Regions from separate parts of the Kitasatospora sp. NPDC024654 genome, predicted to be linked through region 1. Evidence: riboswitches for the same ligand, from Rfam matches in the RefSeq annotation. Region 1 holds a riboswitch; each other region holds the start of a gene.

What was found. Region 1 has a riboswitch for cobalamin ahead of ACZ38L_RS26145 (CoA-acylating methylmalonate-semialdehyde dehydrogenase). Riboswitches for the same ligand answer to the same signal wherever they lie in the genome.
Region 2: another riboswitch for cobalamin. It lies ahead of cobN (cobaltochelatase subunit CobN); the one in region 1 lies ahead of ACZ38L_RS26145 (CoA-acylating methylmalonate-semialdehyde dehydrogenase).
Region 3: another riboswitch for cobalamin. It lies ahead of ACZ38L_RS05540 (ribonucleoside-diphosphate reductase subunit alpha); the one in region 1 lies ahead of ACZ38L_RS26145 (CoA-acylating methylmalonate-semialdehyde dehydrogenase).
Region 4: another riboswitch for cobalamin. It lies ahead of nicT (Nickel transporter NicT); the one in region 1 lies ahead of ACZ38L_RS26145 (CoA-acylating methylmalonate-semialdehyde dehydrogenase).

The regions. Positions count from the first base shown of each region.
Region 1 covers NZ_JBVHLF010000051.1:22,830-26,029, reverse strand. Annotated here, with positions in the region: gene ACZ38L_RS26150 (acyl-CoA dehydrogenase family protein) at 1-11, opposite strand, end outside; gene ACZ38L_RS26145 (CoA-acylating methylmalonate-semialdehyde dehydrogenase) at 25-1,524, opposite strand; cobalamin riboswitch at 1,736-1,906, opposite strand; gene metE (5-methyltetrahydropteroyltriglutamate--homocysteine S-methyltransferase) at 2,064-3,200, opposite strand, start outside.
Region 2 covers NZ_JBVHLF010000015.1:19,380-22,579, forward strand. Annotated here, with positions in the region: gene cobG (precorrin-3B synthase) at 1-841, opposite strand, end outside; cobalamin riboswitch at 975-1,119, shown strand; gene cobN (cobaltochelatase subunit CobN) at 1,237-3,200, shown strand, end outside.
Region 3 covers NZ_JBVHLF010000006.1:40,960-44,159, forward strand. Annotated here, with positions in the region: gene ACZ38L_RS05540 (ribonucleoside-diphosphate reductase subunit alpha) at 1-1,350, opposite strand, end outside; cobalamin riboswitch at 1,544-1,673, opposite strand; gene ACZ38L_RS05545 (hypothetical protein) at 1,942-2,691, shown strand; gene ACZ38L_RS05550 (GNAT family N-acetyltransferase) at 2,705-3,200, opposite strand, start outside.
Region 4 covers NZ_JBVHLF010000045.1:12,970-16,169, forward strand. Annotated here, with positions in the region: gene cobF (precorrin-6A synthase (deacetylating)) at 82-846, opposite strand; gene nicT (Nickel transporter NicT) at 965-2,089, opposite strand; adenosylcobalamin (AdoCbl) riboswitch at 2,153-2,291, opposite strand; gene ACZ38L_RS24470 ((2Fe-2S) ferredoxin domain-containing protein) at 2,551-2,991, opposite strand; gene ACZ38L_RS24475 (ABC transporter substrate-binding protein) at 2,988-3,200, opposite strand, start outside.

The sequences.
Region 1 (3,200 bases):
GTCAGGTTCATCCGCACGGTCGCCTCAGCCCATCGTGGGGATGGTGAAGCTCGCGCCCTCCTTGACCCCGGAAGGCCAGCGCGAGGTGACGGTCTTGGTCCGGGTGTAGAAGCGGATCGAGTCCGGGCCGTGCTGGTTGAGGTCGCCGAAGCCGGAGCGCTTCCAGCCGCCGAAGGTGTGGTACGCCACCGGGACCGGGATCGGGACGTTGACGCCGATCATGCCGGTGTTGACCCGGCGCGCGAAGTCCCGTGCGGTGTCGCCGTCCCGGGTGAAGATCGCCACGCCGTTGCCGTACTCGTGCTCGCTGGGCAGTCGCAGCGCCTCCTCGTAGTCCGCCGCCCGCACCACGCAGAGGACGGGACCGAAGATCTCCTCCTGGTGGATCCGCATGTCGGCGGTGACCCGGTCGAAGAGCGTGGCACCGAGGAAGTAGCCGTTCTCGTAGCCGGGGACGCTCAGGTCGCGGCCGTCGACGACCAGTTCGGCGCCCTCCTGGACACCGAGTTCCAGGAAGCCGCGGACCCGGTCCAGGGCATCGCGGCTGACCAGCGGGCCGAAGTCCGCCCGCGGGTCGTGCGAGGCCCCGACCCGGAGGGCCGCGATCCGCTCGGTGAGCTTGGCCACCAGGGCGTCGGCGGTCTCCTCCCCCACCGGGACGGCCACCGAGATGGCCATGCACCGCTCGCCGGCCGAGCCGTAACCGGCGCCGATCAGTGCGTCGGCGGCCTGGTCCAGATCGGCGTCCGGCATGACGATCATGTGGTTCTTGGCCCCACCGAAACACTGCGCCCGCTTGCCGTGCGCCGCCGCCGTCGCGTACACCTGGCTCGCGATCGAGGTCGAGCCGACGAAGCCAAGCGCCGCCACCCGCGGGTCCTCCAGCAACGTGTCGACGGCCTCCTTGCCACCGTTGACCACGTTCAACACGCCCGGCGGCAGGCCCGCCTCGAGGAACAGCTCGGCCAGCCGCAGCGGCACCGAGGGGTCGCGCTCGGAGGGCTTGAGGATGAAGGCGTTGCCACAGGCGATGGCGGGGGCGGCCTTCCAGAGCGGGATCATCGCGGGGAAGTTGAACGGGGTGATGCCGGCGACCACGCCCAGCGGCTGGCGCAACGAGTAGACGTCGATGCCCGTGCCGGCGCTGTCGGTGAACTCGCCCTTGAGCAGGTGCGGGATCCCGGCGGCGAACTCCACGACCTCCAGGCCGCGTTGCAGGTCACCATGGGCGTCGGCGATCGTCTTGCCGTGCTCGGCCGACAACAGCCTCGCCAGCGGCTCGCGTTCGGCCTCGACCAACTGCAGGAAGCGCAGCAGCACCCGGGCTCGGCGCTGCGGGTTCCAGTCGGCCCACTCGATCTGGGCCCGCTCGGCGTCGGCGATCGCCGCCTCGGTCTCGGCCCGGTTCGCGAGCGGGACGCGAGCCTGCACCAGGCCGGTATTGGGGTCGTACACGTCGCCGAACACGCCGGAGGCGCCGGGGACGTGCTTCCCGCCGATGAAATGGGTGAGCTCACGGACCATCACAAGCCTGCTCTCGTCAGGATGTCAGCTGGATCCGAGGGAACCGGAGCACGGCAGGACGTCCGCACGACGCTCGTGGCGAGCGTGGGTGTCGGGTACTGCCGGGCGCGGCGGTCCGTCAGGGTGACGGGCGTGCCGCGACCATCGCAGGATCACCAGGGTCGAAAAGACCACGGACCGGTGCCATGCGTGTTTGCTCCATCCTCGTGGACAACACGGAACACCCGCAGTCGGTATCCTGACTCCCGGATCAGCGCGCGCCACCAGGCCTTCCCGGCTGGCTGCCAGTGGCTGGTACCGCGGTGACGCACTCCCCGGTCACAGTGGCGGGACCGTGCCGGATTCACACCGGCTTCCCTGCACTGCGGGCCTTGTCCACGACCATATAGTTGGACGTCCTAGTAAGTCCAGAGCGCGGCGCCCGCCGGCGCCTGACGGGGGCGGTACAGGTGGAGCCGGCCCCTCGACTCTCGAAGGTCGGCCACGGGCGGCGCCGGGGCGGGTGGTCGCGACTGGTCGCACCCGCCCCGGCGACGGCGTCAGCCGGCCAGCTCCGCGCGGATCTCGCGGGCCGCGGCCACCAGGTGGCCGAGGGAGGCGCGGATCTCGGACCAGCCGCGGGTCTTCAGGCCGCAGTCGGGGTTGACCCAGAGCCGCTCGGCCGGGATGGCGGCCAGCCCGGCCCGGAGCAGACCGGCGGCCTCCTCGGTGCTCGGCACCCGGGGTGAGTGGATGTCGTAGACACCGGGACCGACCTCACGGGGGTAGCCGGCCTCGGCGAGCTCGTGGGCGACCTGCATGTGCGAGCGGGCCGCCTCCAGGGAGATCACGTCGGCGTCGAGGTCGTCGATGGCGGTCATGATGGCGCCGAACTCGGCGTAGCACATGTGGGTGTGGATCTGGGTGTCGGCCCGAACCGCGGAGGTGCTGAGCCGGAAGGCCTCGGTGGCCCAGGCCAGATAGGCCGTGCGGTCGGCGGCGCGCAGCGGGAGGGTCTCGCGCAGGGCGGGTTCGTCGACCTGGATGACGGCGGCGCCGGCCGCCTCCAGGTCGGTGACCTCGTCGCGCAGGGCGAGGGCGACCTGGCGGGCGGTCTCGGCGAGCGGCTGGTCGTCGCGGACGAAGGACCAGGCGAGCATGGTGACCGGGCCGGTGAGCATGCCCTTGACCGGGCGGTCCGTCAGGTCCTGGGCGTAGCGGTACCAGTCGACGGTCATCGGTTCGGGGCGGGAGATGTCGCCGGCCAGCACGGGCGGGCGGACGTAGCGGGTGCCGTAGGACTGGACCCAGCCGTGCTGGGTGGCGAGGTAGCCGGTGAGCCGTTCGGCGAAGTACTGGACCATGTCGTTGCGCTCGGGCTCGCCGTGCACCAGGACGTCCAGCCCGGCCTTCTCCTGGTAGGCGATCACCTCGCGCACCTCGGCCTCCATCCGTTCCTGGTAGGCGCCGGCGTCGATGCGTCCGGCGCGCAGGTCGGCGCGGGCGGTGCGCAGCTCGGTGGTCTGCGGGAAGGAACCGATCGTGGTGGTCGGCAGCAGCGGCAGGCCGAGCCGGGTGCGCTGGGCCTCGGCGCGCTCGGGGTAGGCCTGGGCACGGCGGGCGTCGGCGGCCGTGGTGGCCGCCGTCCGGGCCCGGACGGCTGGATCGTAGGTGAGGGCGGAGGCGGCGCGGGAGGC
Region 2 (3,200 bases), on a different contig from region 1:
CACCGGCCAGCGCCCGCCACTGCTCGACGCTCGCCCGTCCGAACCGCAGCCCCACCGAGAGGGCGCCGCCCCCGGCCACCGCGCCGACCACCGGCCGGGTACCGGGCAGCGCGGGCGGCGAACGCCACGGCAGGCCCTCGGCACCCAGCCGCTCCGCCAGCAACGAGCCGTCCGGGTCGGCCTCGCTCACCCGCCAGGCGCCGCTGCGCAGCCGGACGAACTCCTCCGCCGCCCGCAGCGCCAGTCGTGGCCCGTCCGCGAGCCCGGCGAGCTCCGCGACGCGCGCGGACCGCCCGAGCCGCAGCCAGGCGCCGGCACCCGCCGGCCGTGCGATCAAGGTCACATCGGCGTCCAGCGCCGCGACGTCGCCGCGCCCGTCGTCCAGCGCGAAGAGGAACCGTCCGGACAGCTCCCGGGCGGTCTCACTGCCGCGCAGCAGCTCGTCCAGTTCGCGCACCCACGGCCGCAGTTCCGCGAAACCCACGCCGTCCAGCCCGGCCAGCGGCGAGGCCACGATGTTGCGCACCCGCTCGTGCGACTCCGAGGGCAGCAGCCCGACCGCCCGCAGCCGCGCGGCGAGTTCCGCGCCGGCGTCCGCCGCCAGGCCGCGCAGCTGCACGTTGCCGCGCGAGGTGGTCTCCAGCTCGCCGTCCCCCAGCGCCTGCGCGGCCTCCGCCAACGCGAGGGCCTGATCGACCGCCAGCAGCCCGCCGGGGACCCGCACCCTGGCGAGTCCGCCGTCGTCCGCCGCGTGCAGCCGCAGCGCCCCCGGGCAGGCGTCGTCGCGCCCCCGGCCGGCCCGGACGGGGGCAGGCTCGGGCGGCGTGGGAGTGGCTGACATGGCGGCGAGCATACCGATGATCCGACCGGACGTATGCCCCGCGACCAGCGTGATCCATGTCTCCGGTGTCCCTCGGCGCGCTGTGTGCTTCGTCCCGTTGCCGGCCACCCGCCGGCACCGAGGCTCTACTATGTCGCCGGGCGGGCCGGCTGGTTCGCCCTCGCCAGCGACGGCGCAAAGGGGAGGAAACCGGTGTGAAACCGGTGCGGTCCCGCCACTGTGACCGCGGCTCACCGGCCGCGGGAGCCAGGAACTCCTGCCGTCCGTGATTCTTACGGGGCGCGGACCCCGAGGAAGGCTAGCCGTATGCGCTGCCCTGCCCTGCCCGTTCCCGAGGGCCTGCCCGTTCCCGGCGCCCTGCCCCTCCCCACCATCCGCCGTGGGAGGGCCGCCGCGTGATCCTGCTGCTCTCCACCTCCGACACCGACCTGCTCTCCGCCCGCGCCAGCACCGGCCCGGTCGGCTACCGCCTCGGCAACCCCGCCCGGCTCACCCCCGAGGACCTGCCCGCCCTGCTGGAGGGCACCGACCTGGTGGTGGTCCGCTTGCTCGGCGGCCGTCGCGCCTGGCAGGAGGGGCTGGACGCGCTCCTCGCCGGCCCCCGCCCGGTGATCGTGCTGAGCGGTGAACAGGCGCCGGACGCCCAGCTGATGGAGCTCTCCACCGTCCCGGCCGGCCTGGCCGCCGAGGCGCACGCCTACCTGGCGCACGGCGGCCCGGCCAACCTGGCCGAGCTGGCCGCCTTCCTCTCCGACACCGTGCTGCTCACCGGCCACGGCTTCGCCGCCCCCGCCTCCGCGCCCGACTGGGGCCCGCTGGAGCGCACCGCGCGCCGCGCCGAGGGCCCGCGGGTCGCGGTGCTCTACTACCGCGCCCACCACATGAGCGGCAACACCGCCTTCGTGGACACCCTCTGCGCGGCGATCGAGGACGCCGGTGGCCAGGCGCTGCCGTACTACTGCTCCTCGCTGCGCGGCGCCCCGGCCGAGCTGCTGGCCGAACTCGGCCGCGCCGACGCCATCGTGACCACCGTACTGGCCGCCGGCGGCACCCGCCCGGCGGACGCCTCGGCCGGCGGCGACGAGGAGGCCTGGGACGCCGGCGCGCTCGCCGCGCTGGACCGGCCCATCCTGCAGGCGCTCTGCCTGACCTGGCCGCGCGCCACCTGGGAGGGCAGCGACGACGGGCTGTCCCCGCTGGACACCGCGACCCAGGTGGCGGTGCCGGAGTTCGACGGTCGGCTGATCACCGTGCCGTTCTCCTTCAAGGAGCTGGACGAGGACGGCCTGACCGTCTACGTCGCCGACCCCGAGCGCGCCGCCCGGGTCGCCGGGATCGCCGTCCGGCACGCCCGGCTGCGCCACATCCCGCCCGCCGAGCGGCGGTTGGCGCTGGTGCTGTCCGCCTACCCGACCAAGCACGCCCGGGTCGGCAACGCGGTCGGCCTGGACACCCCCGCCAGCGCGGCCCGACTGCTGCGCCGACTGCGTGCCGAGGGCTGGGACATCGGCCCCGAGGACGGCCCGGACGCACTGCCCGGCCTGGTCCCCGCGGAGGGCGAGCACGAGGGCGACGCGCTGATCCGGGCCCTGATCGACGCCGGCGGCTACGACCAGGACTGGCTCACCGAGGACCAGCTGGCCCGCAACCCGGTGCGGATCCCGGCCGCCGACTACCGCCGCTGGTACGCCAAGCTGCCCGCGGGCCTGCGCGCCGACGTCGAGGAGCACTGGGGTCCGCCGCCCGGCGAGCTCTACCTGGACCGCAGCCAGAACCCCGACGGTGACCTCGTGCTCGCCGCGCTGTGGGCCGGCAACCTGCTGGTGCTGGTCCAGCCGCCGCGCGGCTTCGGCGCCAACCCGGTGGCCATCTACCACGACCCCGACCTGCCGCCCTCGCACCACTACCTGGCCGCCTACCGCTGGATCGGGGCGGCCCGCGAGGACGGCGGCTTCGGCGCGGACGCCATCGTCCACCTGGGCAAGCACGGCAACCTGGAGTGGCTGCCCGGCAAGACCGCCGCGCTCTCCGCCGACTGCGGCCCGGACGCTGCGCTCGGCGACCTGCCGCTGATCTACCCGTTCCTGGTCAACGACCCGGGCGAGGGCACCCAGGCCAAGCGCCGCGCGCACGCCACCCTGGTCGACCACCTGGTGCCGCCGATGGCCCGCGCCGACTCCTACGGCGACATCGCCCGCCTGGAGCAACTCCTCGACGAGCACGCCAACATCGCCGCGATGGACCCGGCCAAGCTGCCGGCCGTCCGGGCCCAGATCTGGACCCTGATCCAGGCCGCCCGGCTGGACCACGACCTCGGCCTGGACGAACGCCCCGAGGACGACGGCTTCGACGACTTCCT
Region 3 (3,200 bases), on a different contig from region 1:
CGAACCCAGGTTGCAGACCGCGGTCTCAGAGTCGTCGGTGACCTCCAGGATCTCGGTGCAGAGGTTGGAGGAGTGCACCGTCCGGCCGGGCAGCGCGGTCTGGTTGGCGGCGCGGTTGGCCGCGTCCTTGAAGGTCATCCAGCCGTTGCCGGTCTGCGCGAGGGTGCGCATCATCCGGGCGTACAGGGTCTGAGCCGGGATGGTGCGGACCGCCTTGCCGGCGGCCTCGGCCTTCCGGTACGCCTCGTCGAACTCCTCGCCCCACAGGTCGACCAGCTCGGGGACGTCGGCGGGGGAGAAGAGCGACCAGTCGGCGTTGGCGTTCACCCGGCGCATGAACTCGTCCGGGATCCAGTGCGCCAGGTTGAGGTTGTGCGTGCGGCGCGCCTCCTCGCCGGTGTTGTCGCGCAGCTCGAGGAACTCCTCGATGTCGGCGTGCCAGGTCTCCAGGTAGACGCAGGCCGCGCCCTTGCGCCGGCCGCCCTGGTTCACCGCGGCGACCGAGGAGTCCAGGGTGCGCAGGAACGGGACGATGCCGTTGGACTTGCCGTTGGTGCCGCGGATCAGCGAACCGCGCGAGCGGATCCGGGAGTAGGACAGGCCGATGCCGCCGGCGTGCTTGGACAGCCGGGCGATCTGCGCGTAGCGCGAGTAGATCGAGTCCAGGTTGTCCAGCGGCGAGTCCAGCAGGTAGCAGGAGGACATCTGCGGGTGCCGGGTGCCGGAGTTGAACAGGGTCGGCGAGGACGGCAGGTAGGAGAGCGTGCTCATCAGCCGGTACAGCTCGGCCACCTCGGTGACCGACTCGGCGCTGTCGCCGACGGCCAGGCCGCAGGCGACCCGGAGCATGAACTGCTGCGGGGTCTCGATCACCTTGCGGGTGATCGGGTGGCGCAGCAGGTAGCGGGACTGCACGGTGCGCAGGCCGAAGTACTCGAAGCGGTCGTCGCCCCGGCGGTCGATCAGCGCGTCGAGCGCGGCGGCGTGTCGGGCCACGAAGTCGGCGGTGGTGTCGCCGATCAGGCCCTCGGTGTGGCCGACGGCGATCGAGGCGGCGAACGAGATCGCGCCCTGGCTGACGGCCTCGTCGGCGATCTCCTGGGCGAGCAGTCGGGCGGCCAGCTTCGAGTACTGCGGGTCCTCGGCGATCATCGACGCGGCGGCCTCCACGGCCAGCCCGCGCAGCTCCGCGAAGTCGGAGCCGGCGTGCCGGCCGCGCAGTGCGGCGGCGGCGACGTGGCCGGGGTCCACCTGGGGGAGGTCGCTGCTCCGGTCCGTCAGCGTCCGGAGGAGCGCGGCGCCGGGCTCCGACCGGTCGAGGGGGTCGGTGCTGGTTCCCTGGGCGGGCAGGGTGGCTGAGGCAGCGGTGGTCAAGGCGCTCTCTCCTGGCGACGGCGACGGACGGTGGGACGAACCGGACCGGGGCAGCGCAGGGGAGCTCGGCGCGGCCACCCGTACCCGGCGGCGCGCTGCGGCGGCATCCCCGGCCCACCCGCGAGGCCCGGACACAAGCTGGACGTGCTTCAAGGCCTCTGCGGGGAAGCCGTGTGGCACACCGTCGGCAGGTACTCGGACTCGCCGGCGCCTCGTGGGGGCGCCCGCTCACCGCTGCGGGGCAGTCCCGGACTCACACCGGGTTCCCCTGCGTCGACAGCGAGAGCGAGCATACATGTAGTGGTGGCTGATGGATGTAACACCCACATGTAGTGTGGCGTGGCGTGGCGGACTGGTGACGGAGGCGGGTCGGTGAGCCACCGCTTCGGACACGGATCGATTACCGGGCTGGGTGGACGGCCCGGTGCGGGCGGGCTGAGGGTGCGTCGGCGGGGATCCCGGCGTGTCAGCTGCCGGGGTGTCATAGGATCGTCACCCGTGAGTGAAGGGGCGGGGGATTCGGGAGCGGGCTTCGGGTACCCGGGGTACCCGGGAGAGCCACCAGGCGTGCTGCCGGGCGCGCCGCCCGTCGTGGCCACCGCTCCGGTGGAGTACTGGACCGCGCTGGCCGACCGCTCGGCGGCCGAGGCCCGTCGCCGGGGCCGGCTGCGGGTGCTGCTGGGGGCACTGGGCGTGCTCGTGGTGCTGGGCGGGGCCGGGGCGGCGGTGCTGCTCGCGAGGTCCCCGGCCACGCCTCGGGCGGCGGCCGTGGCGGCCGCGGGGGCTTCGACGGCGTCGGTGGACCCGACCACCCCGCTCTGGGACGCCGCCACCGACACCGCGCCGCTCTCCGCCGCCGGCCTGTTCCCCGAGCCGACCGTCACGGTGGCCGGCGCCACCTGGACCCGGGCCGCCGAGGCGGCCACCGAGCCGTGCTGGAAGGCCACCACCGGCGGGCTGGGCAACCTGCTCGCGGCCCAGGACTGCCGTCAGGTGATCAGGGTCAGCTTCGTCACGAGGGACAGCGTGGTGACCCTGGGAGTCGCCGTCTTCGACCACCGGAGCCAGGCCGACGCCGCGTTCGCCGGCTTCCAGGGGCAGCTCCAGGGCCTGGCCGCCCCGGGCGCGGTGTCGTTCTGCACCGGTCCGGGCTGTGCCGGCACGCACGGCACGCTGGGCCGGTACGGCTATCTCACGGTCGAGGGCACGGTGAAGCCGGGCGGCGCGGCGCAGGACGCCACCGCCACGGCCGCCGCGCCGGCCTTCGACGCGTACCTGCGGACCCGCCTGCTGCAACGCGCGGCGGCGGTGGGCTGACCGGGCGCGCCGGTCAGAAGGCGAGGCTGTAGACCAACAGGTCGACCCCCGGGCGGACGCACCAGTCGCGCTCCGGGGTGCGCCGGAAGCCGACCCGCTCGTAGATCCGGTGGGCGGCGGTCATCGCCGGGCGGGTGGAGAACGCCATGCCGGCCAGGCCGAGTTCGCGGCTGCGGGTGACGCAGGCGCGCACCAGGGCCTCACCGACCCCGCGGCCACGCGAGGCCGCGGCGGCGGCCAGCATCCGGATCTCGCCCTCCTCGGGGGTGGCGATGTCGGCCCACGGGTTGCCGCCGACCGCGAAGGTCACGCAACCGAGGACGCGCCCGGCCGCCCCGCGCGAGAGATCGGCGGGATCGACGGCCACGTACAGCTCGGCCTCGGCGGAACGCCGGCGAGCATCCCGCAGCAGCTCCACGTACGACCCGTCCGGTTGGGTGTGGCCGTCACCGACGAACGCTTCGACGGTGACCTCGCCGGCCTGTTCGAGGTCGGCTTCGAGGGCGGCA
Region 4 (3,200 bases), on a different contig from region 1:
GTTCCGGGGATCCGGCCGAAGTGGTGAAGTTCGAGGCCGGATGGGGCCCGCCGCCCGGTCCGGACGGCGGGCCGAGGTGCGTCAGCGCTCCGAGCGGCGCAGCAGGTAGGTGTCCATCAGCCAGCCCTTGCGGTCGCGGGCCGCCTTGCGCGCCTCGAGGACGCGCGGCGCGGTCTCGGCGAGCGGACCGGAGAGCAACACCTCGTCGGGCGTGCCGAGATAGGCGCCGTAGTGGATGTCGAGTCCGGCGGGGTCGATCTCGGCGAAGGCGGCCTGCCCGTCCAGCATGACCACCACGTCGTCCACGCCCTCCGGGAAGCCCTCGGCGAGCCGTCGGCCGGTGGTGACCTGGAACGGGCGGCCGACCCGGGTGAGGGTGGTGCGGTGCCGGGCGGCCAGGACCGAGATGCTGCTGATCCCCGGGATCACCTCGTACTCGAAGAGGTCCGGGGCGTCCCTGCGGGCCAGGACCTCCTCCACCACCGCGATCACGCTGTCGTACAGGCTCGGGTCGCCCCACACCAGGAACGCGCCCGTCTGGTCGGGACCCAGGTGTTCGGCGATCAGCCGGTCGACCAGGTCGGCGCGACGGTGGCGCCAGTCGTCCACCGCGGCCGCGTAGGCCGGCGCGCTGCGGTCCCGTTCGGCGTCCGGGGTCTCGACCACCTGGTGGCCGGGCCGGGCGTGTTCGTCGAGCAGTTGCCGGCGCAGCCGGATGAGGTCCTGGCGCTGCTCGTTCTTGTCGAGGACGAAGAAGACGTCGGTGCGGGCGATGGCCTTGACCGCCTGCAGGGTCAGGTGGTCGGGGTCGCCCGCACCGATGCCGATGATGAGGATGTGCTGCATGACCTGGATTCTGCCTGGTCCCACCCGCCGGGGCTCGGCCGGCCCGTGGTCCGTGGCCGGGCGGGCCGGCGGTCCGGTGTGCCGGTGGAACCCGTGCCGGGCCCGTACGGACGTCCTGCTACGCCGGTTCCCTGGCCTCCACGGCCGAGGCGGCGGCCGGGGTGGTCCAGCGGGCCTCGACCTTGCCGAAGCGCCAGTAGAGCAGGGCGACGACCCAGGTCAGGGCGAAGAGTCCGGCGATGGCGAAGCCGGCCTTGTTGATGTCGAAGTTCGCCATGAAGTCCCAGAACGGGCCGCTGAGGTGGAGCTCGGAGGTGAGGACGCCGAGCAGCTCGATGGTGCCGATCAGGAAGGCGGCGGCGATGGACAGGCCGGTGATGACGAGGTTGTAGTACACCTTGCGGACCGGGTTGGCGAAGGCCCAGCCGTAGGCGAAGTTCATGAAGCAGCCGTCCAGGGTGTCGAAGAGCGTCATGCCGCCGGCGAAGAGCAGGGGCAGCGCGAGGACGGCGTAGAAGGGCAGGCCGGCGGTGGCGGCGTAGGCGGTGGCGGCGAGCAGCACGACCTCGGTGGCGGTGTCGAAGCCGATGCCGAAGATCAGGCCGACGAAGAACATCTGCCAGGTGTGGTTGATCGAGCGCATGAAGCGGCCGAAGAAGCGCCACATCAACCCGCGGGCCTGGAGCTGCCGTTCGAGCTCCTCCTCGTCGAAGGTGCCCTGGCGCATCGAGCGGAAGACCTTGGCGATGCCGGCCAGCACGATGAGGTTGAGCAGCGCGATGAGGTAGAGGAAGCTGGCGGAGGTGACCGTGCCGATCACGCCGCCGACGGTCTCGTAGGTCGAGTTGGGGTCGACCATCGCGCCGAAGACGGCCTTGGCCGCGATGGTGATGCCGATGCCGACCACACAGATGATGGTGGAGTGGCCGATGGCGAAGAAGAAGCCGGTGCCGAGCGGTCGTTTCTTGTCGGCCATCAGCTTGCGGGTGACGTTGTCGATGGCGGAGATGTGGTCGGCGTCGAAGGCGTGGCGCGCGCCCAGGGTCCACGCGGTGAAGGCGACGCCGATGCCGACGCCGAGGCCGTCGTAGTGGAAGTGGTGGGGCAGCACGGTGAGGACGAAGATTCCCCAGCCGAAGCCGTTGAGGGCGAGGATGACCAGGGCCATCATGCCCAGACGTCCCCACTCGGAGGGGTGGAGCGCGTCGCGGATCGATCTGAACCGGGTTGCCGGGGTGTTCATGGGCATCCTCCTCGGGATGCTCGTCGGGCAGGGCGGCACCCGAGTCGGCCCACGGGGGCCGGGCGGTCCGTCCTTCCGTCGAGGCGGGAATCCGTAGCGCGACGGCAGGCGACCGGGCTTGTCCCCGTGAGGGGCATCACCGTTGCGGGACAGTGCCGGATTCACACCGGACTTCGCTGCTGGCACGCTGTCACAGCAGGCGGCTGCAACCTGGCCAGCCTAGTGAGGCGGGTCGTTCATCTTCAAGGTCGCGCAGGTCAAGAGCCGGACAAACTCTACGAGTGGGGCCGTCACCGGGCGGGACCCCCGCCGGTGCCGGAGGTGGCACCGATCGTCACGGGCACTGCGGTGGCGAGGTGTCAGCACCGCTCCCGCGTAAGGGCTTTGGCAGCCTGCTGGGGGCCAGGCACGGCAGCGGGCGCGGAGACTCCGCCGCCCCTCAGCCGAGGCACCGTCCGACGTCACTCGCCACCCCCACGCGACAAGCCGCGAGCCGCGATGTCGGGACCGCGGGCCGGGATCCGTAGCGCCTGGAACCGTGGGGGGAGCGCTTGTGGCGTGGCCGGGTCCGCCTCGGCGGCGGGCTGTCGGAGCCACTCGCACAGGGCGGCGGTGTCGTCCGCGGAGGTCAGCCCGCCGAGCCACAGGGGCCGGCTCCGCCGGCCGTCGGGTTGCCGCGCGTGGCTGCGGACCACGACGACGTTGGCCTGCTCGCACGGTCCCAGGCAGTCCGTGGTGCGCAGTCTGACGTGGGCGAGGCTGTCGGCTGTCGCGGTGAGTGCGGCCAGTTGGGCTTCGTGGTCGACGTCGGGGCGCTTGGCGGCGTTTCCGCAGCAGCACCCCCGGCACAGCACGATGTCCACGGTCGGCGGGGTGCGGGGGTCCGGGGTGCTGGTGCTCATGCGCCGTCGGTGGGCAGGCCGAAGGCGTCCGGGTGGAGCCAGCGGGCGATGGCGGTGACGGCCTCCGCGTTGCGGGGGCCGGGGGTGACCTGGTCGTAGCTCAGGGTCAGGAAGCAGTGGTTCCTGACCGCGGTCAGGTTCCGGGTGATCGGGCTGCTCTCCAGGAACTGCTGCTTCTGCTCGGCGGTGGGGGTGCCGTAGTCGTTGAT